One region of the Thiocapsa bogorovii genome, then DNA from elsewhere that is predicted to be linked to it. Evidence: predicted binding sites of a transcription regulator. Region 1 holds the regulator's gene; each other region holds the start of a gene.
The links. Region 1 encodes sigma-54, which starts transcription at its own class of promoters, with help from an activator protein. Its sites were predicted from a motif close to TGGCANGNTNCNTGCTT; they were not measured.

Region 1 (6,126 bases):
GCTGGAGATCGATAATGAGGTTCAGCGTCTTGCTGCGCACGACGGCGCCCTCGCCGAACATGGCGCGGATGTTGAGGATCCCCAGACCGCGAACCTCGAGAAAATCGCGCAGGGCTTCGGGACAGGTCCCCTCCAAGGTCTCCGGGGCGATGCGCGCGAAACGCGGCGCGTCGTCGGCGATGAGCCGGTGGCCGCGCGAGATCAGGTCGAGTGCCAGCTCGCTCTTGCCGACGGCCGGATCACCGACCAAGAGGACGCCCATGCCCAAGACCTCGATGAAGACGCCGTGCACCGTGCGGCGCTCGGCGAGCGCATGGGTCAGGAAGTAGCGAAGGTGGTTGATCAGCTCTTCGTCGCCCAGGGAGGAGCCGATGAGCGGCGTGCGTGTCTGCTCGGCGGCCTCGCGGAAGGCGGGCTCCGGTTCGATACCGTCGGAGAAGATGACGGCGGTCGGATGATCCCCGAAGAGCTTCTCCACGGTCTCGCCGAAGGCGGTCCGGCCCAGGTGCGCCAGATAGATCAGCTCGGCATTGCCGATCACCTGCAGCCGATTGGGGTGGATGCAGTTCAGTGAGCCGATGAGCGACTGCCGGGTGGTTCCGGGATCGTCGCCGCGCAGCGGACGCGCGGCCGTCGGCTCCGGCGTGATCCAGCGCAGCTTCAGCCGGGGTCCGGTCTGAGCGATCAGAGATTGAAGGCTTTCGATCATCGCTGGCGGCCCGGCTTGACCGCTAGGTGGCCTTCAAAAGGTCCAGAATCGCCGCGGGCGAGTCGGCGTCGCGCAGTTGCGACCGCGTTGCGGACTCGCTGAAGCGGCCTGCCAGATAGGCGAGCAGTTGGAGGTGCTCCTCGGTCGCCGTCTCCGGAACCAAGAGCGCGAAGGCCAGATCGACCGGCTCGCCGTCGGCGGCGTCGTAATCGACCCCCCGAGTCGTTTGTACGAAAGCCCCGATCACCTGCGAGACCTCTTTGATCCTCGCGTGAGGCAGGGCCACGCCGTGTCCGAGACCGGTGCTGCCGAGGCGTTCGCGCTCGAGGAGGCGCTCGAAGACGTTCTCCGTACTCAAGCGCGGATGGTCGTTGGCGAGCAGCTCGGCAAGGGTCTCGAGCAAGCGCTTCTTGCTGGAAATCTCAAGCCCCTGACCGATTCGGGCCTCGTTGATCAGTTCCGGGCTGAGCATCGGTATCGGCTCCCGTGCGCCGCGGGTAACGGGCGCTTCGGCTGGCTCTTGAAACGGGGCCCGCGCAGCGATGGCGGGCGAGAATATGTGATCATGGATCCTGAGAATCCTCGGATGTCTGGACGGGGTCGGCGATTCCGCCTGCCAACCCTCACCGATCCCGTTCGTATCATGCCTCCGACGGGCAAGAGCGCCCATCGGGGGTCTCGGAGGCGCCTTCGCGACGCCTGGTGCATCAGATCTGATCGGGTTCTTCGCCCTCGCTGATCTTCGGGCTCGTAGCGCGATGATCGTTCTTTTTCTCCTTGTGGCGAAGCACTTGGCGATCGAGCTTGTCGATCAAACCGTCGATCGCAGCGTACATGTCCTCATGGACCGAGTCGGCGAAGAGCTTGTTGCCGTTGATATGCAGTGTCGCTTCGGCCTTTTGGGCGAGCTTCTCGACGCTGAGAATGACGTGCGCGTTGATGACGTGGTCGAAGTGCCGCGCAAGCCGCTCGAACTTCGTGTCGACGTAGCCCTTCAGCGCGTCGGTGACGTCAATGTGATGACCCGTCAAATTGATCTGCATCTGCTGACTCCTTATTGTTCAAAGTGCCTGCTAATCCAGGCGCTTGCGCTCGTTTGAGGGTGGAACCCCCATGGCCTCGCGGTACTTGGCGACGGTTCGCCGCGCGACATTGATCCCCTGATCGGCGAGTTCTTGTGCGATCTTGCTGTCGCTCATGGGCTTTCTCGCGGACTCGCCGGCGATCAGCTTGCGGATTAGGGCACGGATCGCGGTCGACGAGCATTCCCCGCCAGAAGCGGTGTTGACGTGCGAGGAAAAGAAATACTTGAATTCAAAGGTTCCCCGCGGCGTGTGCATGTATTTCTGTGTCGTCACTCGCGATACGGTCGACTCGTGAAGCTCCAAAGCCTCGGCGACATCGCGCAGAACCATCGGTCTCATCGCCTCGTCTCCGTGCTCGAAGAACTCCTGCTGCATCTCGACGATCTTCGCCCCGACGCGCAGCACCGTGTCGTTGCGGCTGGCCAGGCTCTTGATGAACCAGCGTGCCTCCTGCAAATGGCTCTTCAAGGTGACGCCGTCCGCGCTTTGATCGGCGCGCCGGATCAGGCGCGCATACTCGGCGTTCACTCTGAGTTTAGGCATTGACTCGGGATTGAGCTCGACCGACCATCGGCCCTCGCGTTTGCGCACGAAGATATCGGGAACGACATACTGGGCCGGTGCGCCGGCGATCAGGCTTCCGGGTCGCGGATTGAGACGTCGGATCAGGGCCAGCGCTCCGGCAACGGCTTCCTCGGATTCCTTCAGCTGACGGACCAGGGAAGCGACGTCGCGCTTCGCCAGATACTCGAACCCGTCGCGGCAGATCGCCATCGCAGCGTTTCGCCAAGGCGTTTGGGCAGGCAGCTGGCTCAGTTGAATCAGCAGGCACTCGGGGAGATTGCGCGCACCCACGCCCGGGGGGTCGAAGGATTGAATGCGGTGAACAACCGCCTCGACCTCCTCTGCGCTGATCTCGGGATGGTCGACGGTCAGGAGCAGCTCGTCGATATCGATGCGCAGATAGCCGTCGGCGTCGATCGAATCGATAACCGCTTGGGCGATCATATTGTCGCGCTCGCTCAGCCTGCAGAGGTTGAGCTGCCAAGCGAGGTGGTCGAGCAGGGTCTGAGGGCGACTCTGTTGGGCAAAGGGATCGTAGTCCGAGCCGTCGTCGGATCCGTGCGACGTGCTCGGCAGATAGGAGTCGAAGACATCGGTCCAGAGCGTGTCGACGGGCAGCTCGTCGGGCATCTCGTTGGATTCGGCGTGGATCTCGCGGTCGACGGTTTGCTCGACCGCCAGGCGCGGTGTTTCGATATCCTCGCTCTGGATGGTGCCCGTTTGCGGCTGCTCGCCGACGTTGAATCGGTCCGCTTCGTCGCCCTCCTCCAACATGAGGTTGGTGTCCAGCGCCTCCTGAATCTCCTTCTGGAGCTCCAGTGTCGAGAGCTGCAACAGACGGATCGCCTGCTGCAACTGAGGCGTCATGGTCAGGTGTTGGCCGAGCCGAAGCTGGATGGATTGCTTCATGGATCGCGGATGCGCTTTTCGATGTGTTCGATCAGGTAGCGGCCATGGCCAATTCTGCTCGATTCCAGCCGTTTGAGTCCGGTGAAGGCGTCATCAGCCGAGGCATGCCGGCCATCTTACACCCAACATCTCGGAAAGAGCATCCAACGGATGCGCGTGCCGGTGAAGTGGCGGGCTTGCGCTCACATGGAGAAATCTGCGCCCAGGTAGACGTCGCGCACTTGTTGATCGGCCAAGAGCTGGGCGGGGGTGCCTGCCGCGATGACGCACCCCGAGCTGATGATGTAACCGCGGTCGCAGATATCGAGCGTCTCGCGCACGTTGTGGTCGGTGATCAGTACGCCGATCCCGCGATCGCGCAGATGCGAAACGATAGCCTTGATGTCTCCGACGGCAATCGGGTCGACCCCGGCGAAGGGTTCGTCGAGCAGCATCACCAGGGGGTCGACCGCGAGCGCGCGTGCGATCTCCAGGCGGCGCCGCTCCCCGCCGGAGAGGCTCAGCGCAAGCGATCCACCGACATGGGCGATTCCCAACTCTTCGAGGAGGCGCTCGCAGCGCAGGTTACGGTCGGCCCGGGATAGATCGCGGCGTGTTTCCAGGATGGCCAGGATGTTGTCGCGCGCGCTGAGCTTACGAAACACGGAGGGCTCTTGTGCCAGATAGCTCAGGCCGGAGCGTGCCCTCGCATGCATCGGTTTTAGTGTGATGTCCTGCCCGCTCAGCGCGATACGGCCCTCGTCCGCCGGGATCAGGCCGACGATCAGATAAAAACAGGTGGTCTTGCCCGCGCCGTTCGGTCCGAGCAGGCCCACGACCTCGCCGGCATCCACACCGACGCTGACGTCCCGCAGGACCTGGCGTCCGCGGTAGCTCTTCTTCAGATGCTCCGCGCGCAGCGTCGTCGAGCCCGACCCTAAACCGCGTCCAGAGTGAAACGCGTCGTTTTCATGTTGTGTCGGGTTCAAGGATTTTTTCGACCTTTTAGAAGACGCGGTTTGGAATCAAATATTCTGAATACCGTAAACCGTTCCAGCTCAGACAGTTGTCGGAGCTGGCGCAGCCAAGCCACCCCAACAAACGACGCATACCGCACCGGGCGCGGTTTAAGTCCGAGTCGGAATCCGCGATAAGATCGCTCATCCTAAACCGCGTCGCCGCCTAGGCTCTCGGGATTGTTCAAGGGTGGTCTCCGATCAAAGGTCATCGTCTGCCCCGGACGCGGTTTAGCCTCATTCCTCCTCCGGGGTGATGGTGATCTTGACCCGTCCGCTGCCCCCCGCGCGAAAATGGGCGCGCGCGCGATCGTAGACGATGCGCTCGCTCGCGACGCGGTCGGCCCCCTGAATCAGCAAGGCGTCCTCGATGAGGGTGAGCTCGTCCTTGTCGGCGTCGTATTCCATCCGCTTCGCGAAGGCCAGGACCTCGCCCTCGTCGTTGTCGAGGAGCTGTTTGAAGCTCGCCGGGGCGCCGAGTGCGATAATAAAACGCGGGCGGCGGTCGTCGCGATGATAAACGGTCACATGATCTCCGAGGAGTCGCATGCTTCCTTGGTCGACTTGAACGTTTCCGACATAAATGCTGGTGTTCTCCGCCTCCAGAACCTCGACGTCGTCTGCTTCGATCAAGATGGGTTGGTTCGCATCGTCCTCGAGCGCTGCCGCCGGGGCGCTCGCGAGGCCAATGACGAAGGCCAGGGTCGCGGCCGTGACGGTGTCCCGCCGCCGGTCGTAGAATCCTCTCTCGCTCATGGCTCCTCGTCCTGCTCGGGCGCAATATAAAGATATGCGCGTCCGTCGAATTGGGCACGCACGGGCTCGTCGTACCAGAGGCGCATCCCGGTGGCGTTCAGCCGATCCAAGGCACTGGTGACCTGGACCGGCCGGTCCGTCTCCGCGAAAGCCTTCTTGTGCCAGATACGCATCAGCTCGGTCTCCATGTGGGTGTCGGGCCGGCTCGCGTCGCCCTTGCGCTCGAGCTCCACCGCCCCCTCGAGCAGAACCTCCTCGCCGCCGGGGAGGACGAGGCCGGTGTCGGCGCGTGCGCGCCACGGCTCGACGGCGGTATCGCCCTCGCGCTGATAGAGGGTCATGCGCGGGCGATCGAGCTCCGAGACATCCTCTTCGACATACTGGCGCAGCTGGTCGGCGACCAGGCTCCGGCTCGGTTTCCCCATGTCGTCGGTCTCTACGGCGTTGAAGCGCGAAACCACATAATCCGGCAGCCGAGCACGCTCGACTTCAGGTGCCGGCGGCTCGGGCTCGGGGCGCAGTTGCCACCACCCGAGCAGCCCTGAAGTCACGAAGAAGGCGGCGAGCGTCCACTGCCGTGCGGACCAGACCGGTAGATCGCTGACCCGGACACGCCCGCTCATTGCGTCCCGGCGATGATCCGCGCCCACGTGCCCTGAGCTTCCATGATCAGCTCGCAGACCTCGCGGGCAGCCCCACGACCACCGCGCGCTTGAGTACAGAGATGGGCATGACCGCGCACCAGATGGTGGGCGTCGGCGACCGCAACGGCGAGTCCGACCCGACGCATGACGGGAAGATCCATGAGGTCGTCTCCGACATAGGCGATCGCCTCGTCGCCGAGGGACAGCTCCTGCTTGAGCGCCTCGTAGGCCGGAAGCTTGTCGCGGCAACCTTGGAAGAGGTGCTCTACTCCGAGGCCCTTCATGCGGATACTGACCACCTGCGAGGTTCGGCCCGTGATGATTCCGATCTGCACCCCGCTCTCCTGGAGCATCACCATACCGTGTCCGTCACGCGAGTTGAACGCCTTATACTCTTGGCCGTCGTCGCCGAGATAGAGGCTGCCGTCGGTCAGAACTCCGTCGACGTCGAAGATGACCAGGCG
Region 2 (6,126 bases), 1.1 Mb from region 1:
TTTCACGCCTCTCGCCTCGCGGTCACCAAACATCTCAGCCTCGAGTTCTCGACCGAGATCCTGACGTTTTACGTCAACCTCAGCAGCCTGGTCATCACCTTGCCGCTGATCCTCTGGTATCACGATTTCCCCTTCCACAAGCCCGCCTATCTCATGGCGGTCCTCAGCGGGGGCATCTTGTCGGCCTTCGGCGGATGGGCGCTGAATGCGGCGTTGCACCGAACCGAGGTCTCGCTGGTCGGGCCCCTGATGACGCTCACGCCCGGGTTCGCGATCCTGATCGAATGGCTGCTGACCGGCGCGTTGCCCGCATCGGTCGGCCTGCTCGGTGTCATCCTGCTGGTCGGCGGGGGCTATATCCTCAGTCTCGGCGACCATGAGGTGCGCTGGTATCTTCCCTTCAAGCGTCTCGTGACGGATCCGGGCAGCGTTCTCGGGCTCGTCGCCGCCGCCTGCTTCGCCGCCGCAAGCGTGTTCGGGCGGATCGGCATCCAACTGAGCGATCCACTCTCGTTTGCCGTGGTCGTCGCTATCGTCAATCCGCTGGTCATCTTCGTTCTCTTCAGCCTTCGCGACCGGGGTTTTTATCGGCAGATCTTCACGCCGCAGGCGCGCCGTCGCATCCGGCCTCTGCTCGTCCTCGGAGCGCTGTTTGCGCTCATGCGCATCGCCGACCAGATTGCGCTCAGCTTGACGCTGGCCTCCTACGCCATGGCTGTGAAGCGCACCGCCGGGATCTTTTCCGTCGTTCTCGGGCGTTGGTTCTTCAACGAGCACCATGTGGTCATCAAGCTGGTCGGCGCCGCCGTCATGCTGCTCGGGGCGGTGGCCTTGACGCAGAAGTAGATTCGGCAATGTGGCCTCGACGGCATTCGGCAAAGGGCCGGGGGGAGACGCCGGGCCCGCCGTCGGGATTGGTGTAAGATCGGCGCGTCAGATTCCGAGTCCGAGACCTGGATGTCCATCGTCGTCCTTGCCGAGAAGCCGAGCGTCGCCCGCGATATTGCGCGGGTGCTGGGTGCTCGCCGCAGGGGCGAGGGGTTTCTGGAGGGCAACGGCTATCGGGTGACCTGGGCGATCGGGCACCTGATCCATTTCGCCGAGCCCGATGAGTACGGCGAGGTCCAGGGTGTCGACTGGGGCGGGCGGTGGTCGGCGAATCAGCTCCCGATGATCCCCGAGGCGTGGAAGCTCAAGACATCGAAGCAGACCGCGGCCCAGTTCAAGATCGTCAAGGCGCTCATCACGGCATCCGACACCGAGCGTTTGGTGTGCGCGACGGACGCCGGCCGCGAAGGCGAGCATATCTTTCGTCTCATCTATCGGCATGCCCGCTGCGAGAAGCCGTTCGACCGACTCTGGATTTCAAGCCTGACCGACGAGGCGATCCGCGAGGGTTTTCGGGGGTTGCGCCCCGGCCAAGCCTATGACCACTTGGCCGATGCGGCGCGTGCCCGGGCACAGGCGGACTGGTTGATCGGCATGAACCTCACTCGGGCCTACACGGTGCACAACCGCGTGCTCTGCACCATCGGCCGCGTTCAGACGCCGACCCTGGCGATGATCGTCGCCCGCGATCAGGCAATCGCGAGCTTCACCAAGGCATTCTTCTACGAGCTGGTCGCGCATCTGAGCACATCGGATGCGGCGCGCTTCGACGCCCGCTACACCCGCGACGGCGAAACCCGCATCGAGAAGAAGGAGGAGGCCGACCGGCTCCATCGCGAGTTGAGCCCCCATCGTACCGGTCGGGTCGGGAAGGTCGAGAAGAAGATCCGTACGGTCCGCCCGCCACCGCTCTACGACCTCACCAATCTGCAGCGCGACGCCAACCGACGCTTCGGGTTTACCGCGGCGCAGGTGCTCGAACACGCCCAGTCGCTCTACGAGACCCACAAGCTCATCAGCTATCCGCGCACCGAGAGCCGCCACATCTCCGAGGATATGCTGCCCCAGCTGCCGGGCATCCTGAAGGGTCTGCAACATCCGCTTGCCGCGGAGGCCTTGGATCGGCTCGAAGGTGGGCATCGGTTGGGCAAGGCGTACGTGGACCGCACCAAGCTGACCGACCATCACGCCATCCTGCCCACCGGCAAGACGCCTTCTCCCGACCTCCCGCTCGCGCTGCACAAGATCTACGACCTGGTGGTCACGCGCTTCGTCGCCGTGTTCCTGCCGGACCAGCGGATCGAGGAGACTCGCGTGGAGATCGCGATCGGCGATGCGACCTTCCTCGCGCGCGGCGCCTTGGTGCTTGAGCCCGGCTGGAAGCGCGCCGAGACCGGCGGGCGTTCCGAGTCGAGCGGAACGGACGCGGCCGGCACGGACCAGACCGGCGTGGACCAGACAGGCCTGGACCAAACCGGCGAGTCCAAGGTCCTGCCGCCGCTCGTGGAAGGCCAACAGCTCAAGGTCGACGGCCTGGAGGTGCAGGAGAAGGAGACGCAGCCGCCGCGTCACTACGATGATTCGACACTCTTGGCCGCCATGAAGAACGCGGGCCGCGAGATCGAGGACGATGCCTTGGCGGCGGCCATGAAGCAATCCGGTCTGGGTACACCGGCGACGCGTGCCGAGATCATCGAGAAGCTGATCCGCACCCGCTACGTCGAGCGCCGCCGCAAGCAGTTGCATGCCACGGCCAAGGGCGTCGCGCTGATCGGCCTCGTCGCCTCGCCGTTGCGCAGTCCGGAGCTGACCGCCGAGTGGGAGCAGCGGCTCAAAGACGTCGAGCATGGCGAGCTGGCCGTTGATGTCTTCTACCGGGATATTCTCCGGTTTTTGCGTGAGCTGGTGCCGCAGATCGCGCAGGGGCCGGCGATGTCGGCTGATCAGGCCGCATCGGAGCGTTCAACGGGGCCGGGTAGGCGAGGCGCAAAGGGTGCGAGAGGTGCTAAGCGTACTGGAACGGCAAAGGCAGGACGCGCGGGCAAGACCGGGCGGTCGAGCCGCGGTGACGCTTCGGGTGGATCGCCCGGCGTGCAGGCGACGGGCCTCGGTGCCTGTCCGGTCTGTCGCGAGGGAGAGATCACCGAGAACGCTCGGGCCTTCGGTTGCAGCCGCTATCGCGAGGGCTGCGGCTTTACCATCTGGAAAACGGTCGCCGGTTTGGCCCTGTCGGAGGATCAGGTCCGCCGACTCATCGCGCAGGGCAGTCTTCCACGCATCGAGGGTTTCACCTCGAAGACGGGCAAGTCCTTCGGCGCCGGATTGCGTCTGGATGCGGCCGGGAAGGTCCTCTTCGATTTCGAGGCCACGGAGATGCCCGTCGAGAGCGGACAGGGGACTCACAAGGGTGGTCGGTCTACACGTGGGAGGTCGGCGACTCCGGCGACCACGCGGATCTCGAAAAGCGAGAAGGCCGGCCCTGCTCGTCCCCCTTCGATTCGCGATAAACCCCCCGTCTGCCCGAAATGCGGCCAAGGCAGGATCATCGAAGGCCGACGCGGCTTCGGGTGCAACCGCTTTCGCGAGGGCTGCGATTTCGTGGTCTGGAAGGCGTATGAACACCGGGATCTGGACGAAGGAGACATTCGTGACCTGATCGAGCACGGGCGGACGCGGCCGATCGAGGGCAGGGCGGCCGGCGTCGGTCCGGTCCGGCTGCGTCTCGATGCACAGTGGCAGGTGGTGACCGAGGCCATTACGGCCGATGCGCCCGAGGAGGGCTCCTGATCAACCCCTCGCGGGCTGAACGGGGCTTTGATGGAATCAGGTGCGAGCCGCGTCCTTTACGGTGGCTGCCCGGTGCCCCTGAAATCACCACAGGCGAAATCACCACAGCCGAGTACGGGGCTTTCAGACATCCGCCTTGTCGCGAATCCGACAGACGCCTGATCTTCTCTCGTTAAAACAAAACTATAGTGATTGGCATAACGCCTGCTTAAGAAGCTCCAAAGCGAACGCCTTCGGAGCCTTCATGAAGCAAAAAGAGATCGCTGCGCTGCTCGACGAGCCGGCCTGCGCGCACAACACCAAGGACAAATCGGGCTGTGCCAAGCTCAAGCCCGGGGCGACGGCGGGCGGCTGTTCGTTCGATGGTGCTCAGATCGCGCTGCTGCCGATTGCGGATGTCGCGCACATCGTGCATGGCTCCATCGCCTGTGCGGGTAACTCTTGGGACAACCGCGGGGCGCGATCGAGCGGTCCGAGCCTCTACAAGATCGGCATGACGACCGATCTGACCGAGCAGGATGTCATCATGGGCCGCAGCGAGAAGCGGCTCTTCCTCGGGATCAAGCAGGCGATCGACAGCTACAAGCCCGCGGCGGTCTTCGTCTACAACACCTGTGTGCCGGCCCTGACCGGCGACGACGTCGGCGCGGTCTGCCGCGAGGCCCAGCAGCGTTGGGACACGCCCGTCGTCTCGGTCGACGCGGCCGGCTTCTACGGCACCAAGAACCTCGGCAACCGCATCGCCGGCGAGACCATGGTCACCCAGGTGTGCGGCACGCGCGAGCCCGATCCGGTCCCACCGGGTATCGAGCACGACGGCTTCAAGGTCCACGACGTGAATCTGGTCGCCGAGTACAACATCGCCGGCGAGCTCTGGAACGTCCTGCCTCTGCTCGACGAGCTGGGTCTGCGTGTGCTGTGCAGTCTCTCGGGGGATGCGCGCTTCCATGAGGTGCAGACCATGCACCGCGCGGAGGTCAACATGATGGTCTGCTCCAAGGCCATGATCAACGTTGCGCGCAAGCTCAAGGAGTCCTACGGGATCCCCTGGTTCGAGGGCAGCTTCTACGGCGTCGCGGATGTCTCCCAAGCGCTGCGCGACTTTGCGCGGATCATCGACGACCCGGATCTGACCCGCCGGACCGAAGCCCTGATCGCCCGCGAGGAGGGCAAGACCCACGCGGCACTCGAGCCCTATCGAGCGCGTCTGCAGGGTCGCAAGGTCCTGCTCTATACCGGCGGGGTCAAGTCCTGGTCGATCATCTCGGCCTTGCAGGATCTGGGCATGACGGTGGTCGCGACCGGGACCCGCAAATCCACGGAGGAGGACAAGGCGCGCATCCGTGAGTTGATGGGCGAAGATGCGGTCATGATCGAGGACGGGAATCCGCGTGGTCTGATCGATCGGGTCCGAGAGAACGGCGTCGACATCCTGATCGCGGGGGGACGCAACCTCTACACGGCTCTCAAGGCGCGTATCCCTTTCCTCGATATCAACCAGGAGCGCGAGTTCGGCTATGCCGGCTATGTCGGTATGGTCGAGCTGGCACGTCAGCTCTGCCTGACGGTCGAGAGTCCGATCTGGGACGCGGTCCGACGTCCGGCGCCCTGGGCGGTGCCTGAGGGTCAAACCCAACCGGTGCCGGCAAACTCCCTAGCGCTTGCCGCAAACGAAAGCGCCCCCGTCGAGGTGCCGTCCCATGCCTGAGATCATCAAACGCAACAAGGCCTTGTCGGTCAGCCCGCTGAAGGCCAGCAACACGGTCGGCGCAGCGCTCGCGTTTCTCGGCTTCAATCGGACCATTCCGATGCTGCACGGATCCCAGGGCTGCACGGCCTTCGGCAAGATCTTCTTCGTTCGGCACTTTCGTGAGCCGATCCCCTTGCAGACCACGGCGATCGATCAGGTCAGTGCCATCATGGGGAGCGAGGCCCAGGTCGTCGAAGGGCTCAAGACCCTCTGCGAGAAGAGTGCCCCGGATCTGATCGGTCTGCCGACCACCGGCCTGGTCGAAACGCAGGGCGCGGACATCGAGATGGCGGTGCGGGTCTTTCGCGAGACATGGCCGCAGTTCGCGGACACCGCGGTGGTGCCGGTCTCCACACCGGACTTCACCGGCTGTATGGAATCGGGCTATGCCCAGGCGACCAAGTCCATCATCGAGACGCTTGTTCCGACGCGTGCCGAGGCCGGCACCCGGCCGGGGCGTCGTGAGCAGCAGGTCAATGTCCTGCCCGGATCGCATCTGACGCCCGGCGACATCGAGTACATCAAGGACCTGATCGAGGCGTTCGGCCTGTCTCCGATGGTGCTTCCTGATCTCTCCGATTCGCTCGACGGCCACTTGCCGGAGACCGACTACAGCCCCTTGACCATCGGGGGCACCCGCGTGAGCGATCTGGCGACCGTCGGCGATGCCGCGGCAACCCTGGCGATCGGCGCTTCGATGG
Region 3 (6,126 bases), 2.3 Mb from region 1:
ATAGACCGGGGGGAGGGTGATCGCCACCAGAACTGCGAGCGGCAGCAAGATGACAATGGGCAGGACCAGTTGCCACTTGCGGCGCTTGAGGATCGCCAGATAATCGGCCAGGTTCGGCGCGTATTCTTGCTCGTAGTCCACCGCCGGATCTATCGCCTCCGTGTGCTTGATCGCGTATCACTGTTGCGGGCGCGCCCGGTCGTTGTTTCGGGAAGCGTCGCTTTATCGAGTCAAGCCCGGTGGGCCGGGGACTCGCAAATGCAGAAAAGCGCTTTGCTCGACGACGAACAAGGTCGCATCGGTCGGGATCGGTTCGTGCCGACGCCGACGGCAACCGCAACCGCTGGCCCGTGACCGGACGCCGAGGCGCTCATGAAGTTGCAGCGGATGATAGCACAAACCCATAACAGCGGGCGGTCCCGCGCGTCGTTCCGGGACATCCATCACGAACGGTCCGGGGCCTGAGCCGTAAAGGTCGTCGTCTTCGTGCCTGAGATGGCGGGATGCTCAAGTGCAGACCGAGCTGGGTCGGCGGACGCGGGGCTACGGGCGCAAAAAAGCCGCGGGTCAGATGGCCCGCGGCGTTCCTATCTGTGCAGCATCGGCCCGATGTTTCGGGCGGATGCGGCCGAGCACAGTCCTCTTATGCGAGGGTTTCGCTCTCTTCGGTCTGCTTGCGATTCCGGCGTCCAAGGGCGGCGATGCCGAGCAGTGCGGAGCCGAATAGCCAAGCGGCGGCGGGGATCGGGACTTGGCCGATGAAGTCTTGATTTGCCGTGCTTGTCAGCGCGACCAGGCCGCCCATAGCGGTCGCAGTACTCATCGCGTTGAGGTAGGCGGTCGCTTGGTTAAGGACGCCGGTGGTGAGCCCCGAGGTGATCTTCATGCTCCCGCCGGTGATGTCGTAGACAAATTCACCACTGGCGTTCGTTTGGCCCTCATGCACCACTTCCCAGATCGCGAGCTGCAGCGCCTGCTTCTGCACGTCCGTGAGGTTGCGAGCGTCGTTCAGCACGCCACTGGTGATCGCGGCACCAAGCAACTTCGCCAGGCTAGCCGCCTTAACGTCACCCATCGGACCTGCCGTTGAATCGGGTGCATTCGCGAGGCCAACCACGTCCCAAGTCCGACTCCCTGTTTGAGCGGTGTCATCCAGATCGATGCAGAAGGTGACAAACTGGTCGGTCCCATACGTTAAGATCGGTCCCTCGGCCGCCGAGAAGTTAAAGATGCCGGTCGTCGTATTGCCGGTTTTTGTTGTCTGTGGGGAACCAGTGGGCGGAAGAACCACGGAGTAGCCGACACCACGGGTCTGTGTCATGCCACCGTAGGTTGCAGTCACCGTATCGGCCGCTGCCTGCCCGCTGAATGCCAATGCGCCGGCAAGTGCAAGCACGGATCCAACCGCGCTCAGTCTCATCATGGATTTCATCGTTTGACTCCCTGGTTGTGCGTCGCTTCGTTGATCGAGGACTGGACCGGCCGCATCGCGCTGCGAAGACTCGGGACAGCCGACAGTAGATACCGTCAGCTCTCTTTAAGCATCTCCCGTGCCGACCTCATCATTACTTTTTTATTCAATGATTTAGGACGCGCTGGAGTCCCGTCCGGAGATCAGTCTTGGTCTCTGAGATTCCACAGATTGACGCTCTGGACGGGTTGGTTTTGCTGCCGCAGCGAAAACTTATTTTAAGTCATATGGATAGGTATTTTCGCCACTCTGGGGAGCTGTAAAAAAACCTGACGGTGAATCCGGCTTTCAACCCGGCGACCATGAGCGTCCGTGGGGCTTTACTCCCGCAAGTCCAATAGCTTATCCCGGATCTGCCGTGCTCGCGCGGGTGTCAAGAAACTCGACTCCGCGTCGGCAGGATCAGATGATGACCGAGTGCGAGGAGTCGGACGGGGCCTTCTTTGTGGCGGGGATGTGTCCCGAGATCGACGAGGGTCGTTGTGACAACGGGATCCGTCGGATCGCCTTCGCTTCAATGACGGGGCTTCGGGTCAATCGGCCTCGTGGGCCCATTCGGCGTCTGCCTCGCGGCCTCAACCTCGGGCGCGGGGTCGGAGGTTGTGTCGCTCCGATGCGTCCTCTCGGCCTTACGAGGGCTTCGGTCGTCTCCGGGTTAGGCGACCAGGCTCTTGACGACGAGGATAGCGAGGGTCGCCGGGACGGCGAAACGCAGTGGATCCCAAGGGCCTTCGCGCTCCTGAATCAGGATCTCGATGGCATAGAAGAGCACGATGGCGGCGAGCACCTGGAGGCCGATCTCTCCAAGACCGAGACCTCTGAGCATCGGTGCCGTCAGGGCCGCAAGCAAGATCAGGACATCGAGCGTGCTCACGCGAAATCCGGAGCTCGACAGACGTGTCCAGAGGCCCCCGAGCAGCGCAACCCCGCCGAAGAAGACCAGCAGACAGGGTTCGCAGATATCGATCAGGTGCGGCGAATGCGCTACCAGGTAGACGACGATAACCGCCGCGGTGAAGGCGCTGATCCGCTCGAGGAAAAAGGCACTCTTCGTGCGTATCGCCAGGACGGCCAACGACACGACGAAGAGCGCTCCAGCCAAGACGCCGATGTCCGGTTCGACGGATTGCACGGACAGGGCACCGATGACGAGACACAAGGGAACCGTCAGGCTCAGGATCCGAATCGGTGAACGCGTCACGAAACGGCGACGCCGTGCCCAGGCGCTGAACCTGACGAACGGGGTCCGATGCTCGTCCCGGCGTTTCAGACGCTCGTGGTAGTTCTCGAGCGTCCGGATCGCGGCCAGGATGAGTCCGCAGGACATCGCATAGGCGAGCAGGATCGCGCTGTCTGCGCTGTGCCGCATAAGATAGGCCAGGACGACCATCATGAACTGGGCGGTGTAGACGAGAGTGACGGCCTCGGCCTGAGTCAGGCCGCTGTCGATCAGCCGGTGATGCAGATGCGTCCGGTCCGCCTTGAACGGGGAATGTCCGGAGGCGATGCGCCGGACCATGACGGTGAGCATATCCAGGATCGGCAAGCCCAGCACGAGCAGGGGCAGGGCGCGGCTCAGGGCCAGATCCTCCCGCTGCGTGACCATAATGGCCAGCACCCCGGTCGTGAACCCCAGGAATTGACTGCCGGTATCGCCCATGAAGAGGCGTGCAGGGAAGGTGTTGAAACGCAGGAAGCCCAGAAGGGATCCGCCCAGGGCGGCCAGAAGAATCAGGAGAGAGCCCTCTGCACCGCCGTCGGCCACCAGCAGGAGGAGCAAGGCGGACCCCGCCAGTAGGCTGATTCCGCCGGCAAGCCCGTCGAGGCCGTCCGAGAGGTTGACCGCGTTGGTGATGCCGACCAACACCAGCACGGTGAAGGGAATGGCCAAGGGCATCGGCAACAGGCCGCCGGGGATGAAGGGGACCTCTTTGACGAGAACGCCGCCGGCGAGGACGACGACGGACGCGGCAAGCAGTTGGCCGAGCAGCTTCAGCCGGTAGTCGAGGTTGAAGCGGTCGTCGAGCAGACCGAACAGGAACAGCAGCGCGGCGGCGCCGAGGAAGGCCGCGAAAGGGCCTTCGATCGGCGCCCAGATGGCCACCGGGACCAAACAGCCGATCACGATCGCCACGCCGCCGATCCGCGGGATCTGCCCCTTGTGGACCTTGCGCGGATCGGGGGCGTCCATGAGGCCCAAGGGGCCGGCGACCCGAACGAGGAACGGGATCAGGGCCATCGCCAGGAACAAGGCTAGGACGAAGGCGTAAGCGGCACGAAGCTCCACAATGTTATTTCCCTGACGTGGCGGGCGAGGGTTTTCCGGCATCGGCGTTAGGCGCCTGAGCGGAAAGTTTCGCCGTAGGTCGGGTTAGCGCAGCGTAACCCGACATTACGCTGCGCATGGCTGAAAGCCCTGTAGGGGCTGTAGGAGCTGTAGGAGCTGTAGCGGCGACTTTAGTCGCCTCTCCATCCTGGTCGTTCCTTTACCGAAATCACCTTGGAGCATGGCCACAACTCTTGTCGGGCGACTGAAGTCGCCCCTACCTGCGATAGTTGCCTTAGTAACGGTTCAGAAACAACTTAGCCATTCCGGTTCATTCTCCCCCCTCTCCCCAACCCCTCTCCCGCGAGGGGCGAGGGGCTAAGATGGATCACTTGTTATTGAATGGTTACTTAGAGTGTTCCGAGAGCTGCCTTGGCATCGTCTAGGCCGGTGTAGGGTTGCTCGGTGGCGACGGCGGAGGTGAGCAGTGCCTTGGCTTCGTCGACTCGGCCGAGCTTGAGGTAGGTCATGCCGAGGTGATATTGGCGCTCGGGTGTCGTCTCGCCGGATGCCTGCACCTTCTCCAAGATCTCTGCGGCGCGCTGGTATTCGCCGACGCGGTAGTAGACCCAGCCCAGGGTGTCGAGGAAGGCGGATTGCTCGGAGCCCGCGAAGCGCTGTGCCAGTCCGAGGGCGCGGCTGAGATCGGCCGGCTCGTCGGCACGATGGTCGGCGAGCAGGACGGCCAAGTTGTTGGCCACCGCGTCCGCGGTCGGGTTGGTGGCGAGCAGGTTTTCGTATGCCTCGATCGCTTGATCGTAGCGGCCGGCCCGCTCGAGCATCATGGGCAACGTAAAGACCAGCAAGGGGCTGGCCTTGGTCGCCTCGATACCGGCCTCGAGTGTCGCGACGGCCGCGGCCGGGTCGCCGTCCGCGAGCTGGAGATTGGCGAGTCGCTCGTAGGCTAGGGGTGCCCCCGGCCGTTGCTCGATGGCCCGGGCATACTGCTCGCGTGCCGCCGCGGGATTGCCGGCGGCGATGTAGACCTCGCCCAACAGGTTGGTCGCGACGATGCTGTCGGCGTCCGCCTCCAGTGCACGGCGGAGACGTGCCTCGGCCTCATCGTAGCGCTCCAGGGCCAGATAGCTCCGGGTCAGGGCCACCAAGGGCTCGGCGGCCTTGGGCTCCTTGTCCAGCGCCGTCTCGAAGTGGGGGACGCTGGCCTCGATCTCGCCGCGGCGCTGCGCCACCAGCCCCTTGAGGTAGTGGCCCAAGGGGTGATCCGGCCGCGTGGCCAGCACCTGATCGGCGGTCTTCTCCAGGGCGTCCGTATCCGGCTGGCTCTCTTGGATGCGGGCCAAGGCGGTCTGGGCGATGTCGCTGTTGGGGTCGCGGGCCAGCAGGGCATCCAGGATGACGCCGGCACCTTCGAGATCGCCGCTACGTTGGCGGAGTCCTGCAAGCTGCAGGTAGCCGGCGGGATCGTCCGGCGACAGCTCGATGGACTTCTTGAGCGCGTCCTCGGCGAGGGACAGCTCGTCGCGGGCGGCATGGGCCTCGGCCAGGATGCGCAGTCCGCCGATCGACTCGGGGTTGTTCCTGAGCAGGGTCCGCAGGTCGCCGATTGCCGTGTCCGGGTCGCCGGCCTGCAGGGCGATGGCGGCGCGGACGAGTAGGGCGTCGCTGTCCTGCGCATCCTTGGCGAGCACCTCGTTCGCGAGTGCTTCGGCCTCGTCGAGGCGCTCCTGCGCGAGGAGCAGCCCGGCGAGCTTGCCCCGCGCCTGCTGAGCGGCGGGGCTCTCACCGCCACCGGCGATGACCTCTCGAAAGAGCGTCTGAGCCTGCTCGCTGTCGCCTGCCTGCATGCGCAGGGATCCGAGGGCGAAGCGCAGATCCTGATCCTCCGGTGCTGCGGCGATGAAGGTCGCCAGGGTCTCGGCGGCCACTTCGACCCCCTGCTGGGTGGCCTGCAGCTCGACCAGCAGGAGCTTGGCCTGGCGATCCTCGGGCAGGGCGACGACGGCATCGCGCAGGGTCTGCACGGCCGCGGCGGTCTCCCCGCGTGCAGCCAGGTATTGGGCCAGGCGGGTGCGGTGGTCCAGGACCTTGGGCTCGCGCTCGATCAAGCGCTCGAGGACCGCGCGTGTGCCGGCGGTATCGCCCATCTGCTCGTTGATGCCGGCCATGGCCAGCATGAAGCGGAGGTCATCCGGGTGGGCGGCCAGCGCGGTCTCGAGCGCCTGTTTGGCGCCGGGCAGGTCATTGCGCTCGAGACGGATTTGAGCCAGGAGCGCGAGCGCCTCCCGGTCTTGCGGGGCCTGCGCGAGCGCGGATTCGGCATCCACCCGGGCCGCATCCAAGTCGCCTTGGCGGACACGGACGAAGCCGC

Region 2: nifE (nitrogenase iron-molybdenum cofactor biosynthesis protein NifE) is a predicted target of sigma-54. The motif match lies at 3,869-3,885, and genes of this name have one in related genera.
Region 3: LT988_RS23910 (VPLPA-CTERM sorting domain-containing protein) is a predicted target of sigma-54. The motif match lies at 1,540-1,556, and genes of this name have one in related genera.

Annotation. Positions count from the first base shown of each region.
Region 1 covers NZ_CP089309.1:3,095,152-3,101,277, reverse strand. Annotated here, with positions in the region: gene hprK (HPr(Ser) kinase/phosphatase) at 1-709, opposite strand, end outside; gene LT988_RS14025 (PTS sugar transporter subunit IIA) at 732-1,181, opposite strand; gene hpf (ribosome hibernation-promoting factor, HPF/YfiA family) at 1,417-1,752, opposite strand; gene LT988_RS14015 (RNA polymerase factor sigma-54) at 1,783-3,267, opposite strand; gene lptB (LPS export ABC transporter ATP-binding protein) at 3,450-4,166, opposite strand; gene lptA (lipopolysaccharide transport periplasmic protein LptA) at 4,500-5,018, opposite strand; gene lptC (LPS export ABC transporter periplasmic protein LptC) at 5,015-5,641, opposite strand; gene kdsC (3-deoxy-manno-octulosonate-8-phosphatase KdsC) at 5,638-6,126, opposite strand, start outside.
Region 2 covers NZ_CP089309.1:4,181,975-4,188,100, forward strand. Annotated here, with positions in the region: gene LT988_RS18535 (DMT family transporter) at 1-846, shown strand, start outside; gene LT988_RS18540 (type IA DNA topoisomerase) at 958-3,675, shown strand; gene nifE (nitrogenase iron-molybdenum cofactor biosynthesis protein NifE) at 3,920-5,383, shown strand; gene nifN (nitrogenase iron-molybdenum cofactor biosynthesis protein NifN) at 5,376-6,126, shown strand, end outside.
Region 3 covers NZ_CP089309.1:5,378,151-5,384,276, forward strand. Annotated here, with positions in the region: gene LT988_RS23905 (Wzz/FepE/Etk N-terminal domain-containing protein) at 1-141, opposite strand, end outside; gene LT988_RS23910 (VPLPA-CTERM sorting domain-containing protein) at 644-1,432, opposite strand; gene LT988_RS23915 (glycosyltransferase family 4 protein) at 2,127-3,758, opposite strand; gene LT988_RS23920 (tetratricopeptide repeat protein) at 4,148-6,126, opposite strand, start outside.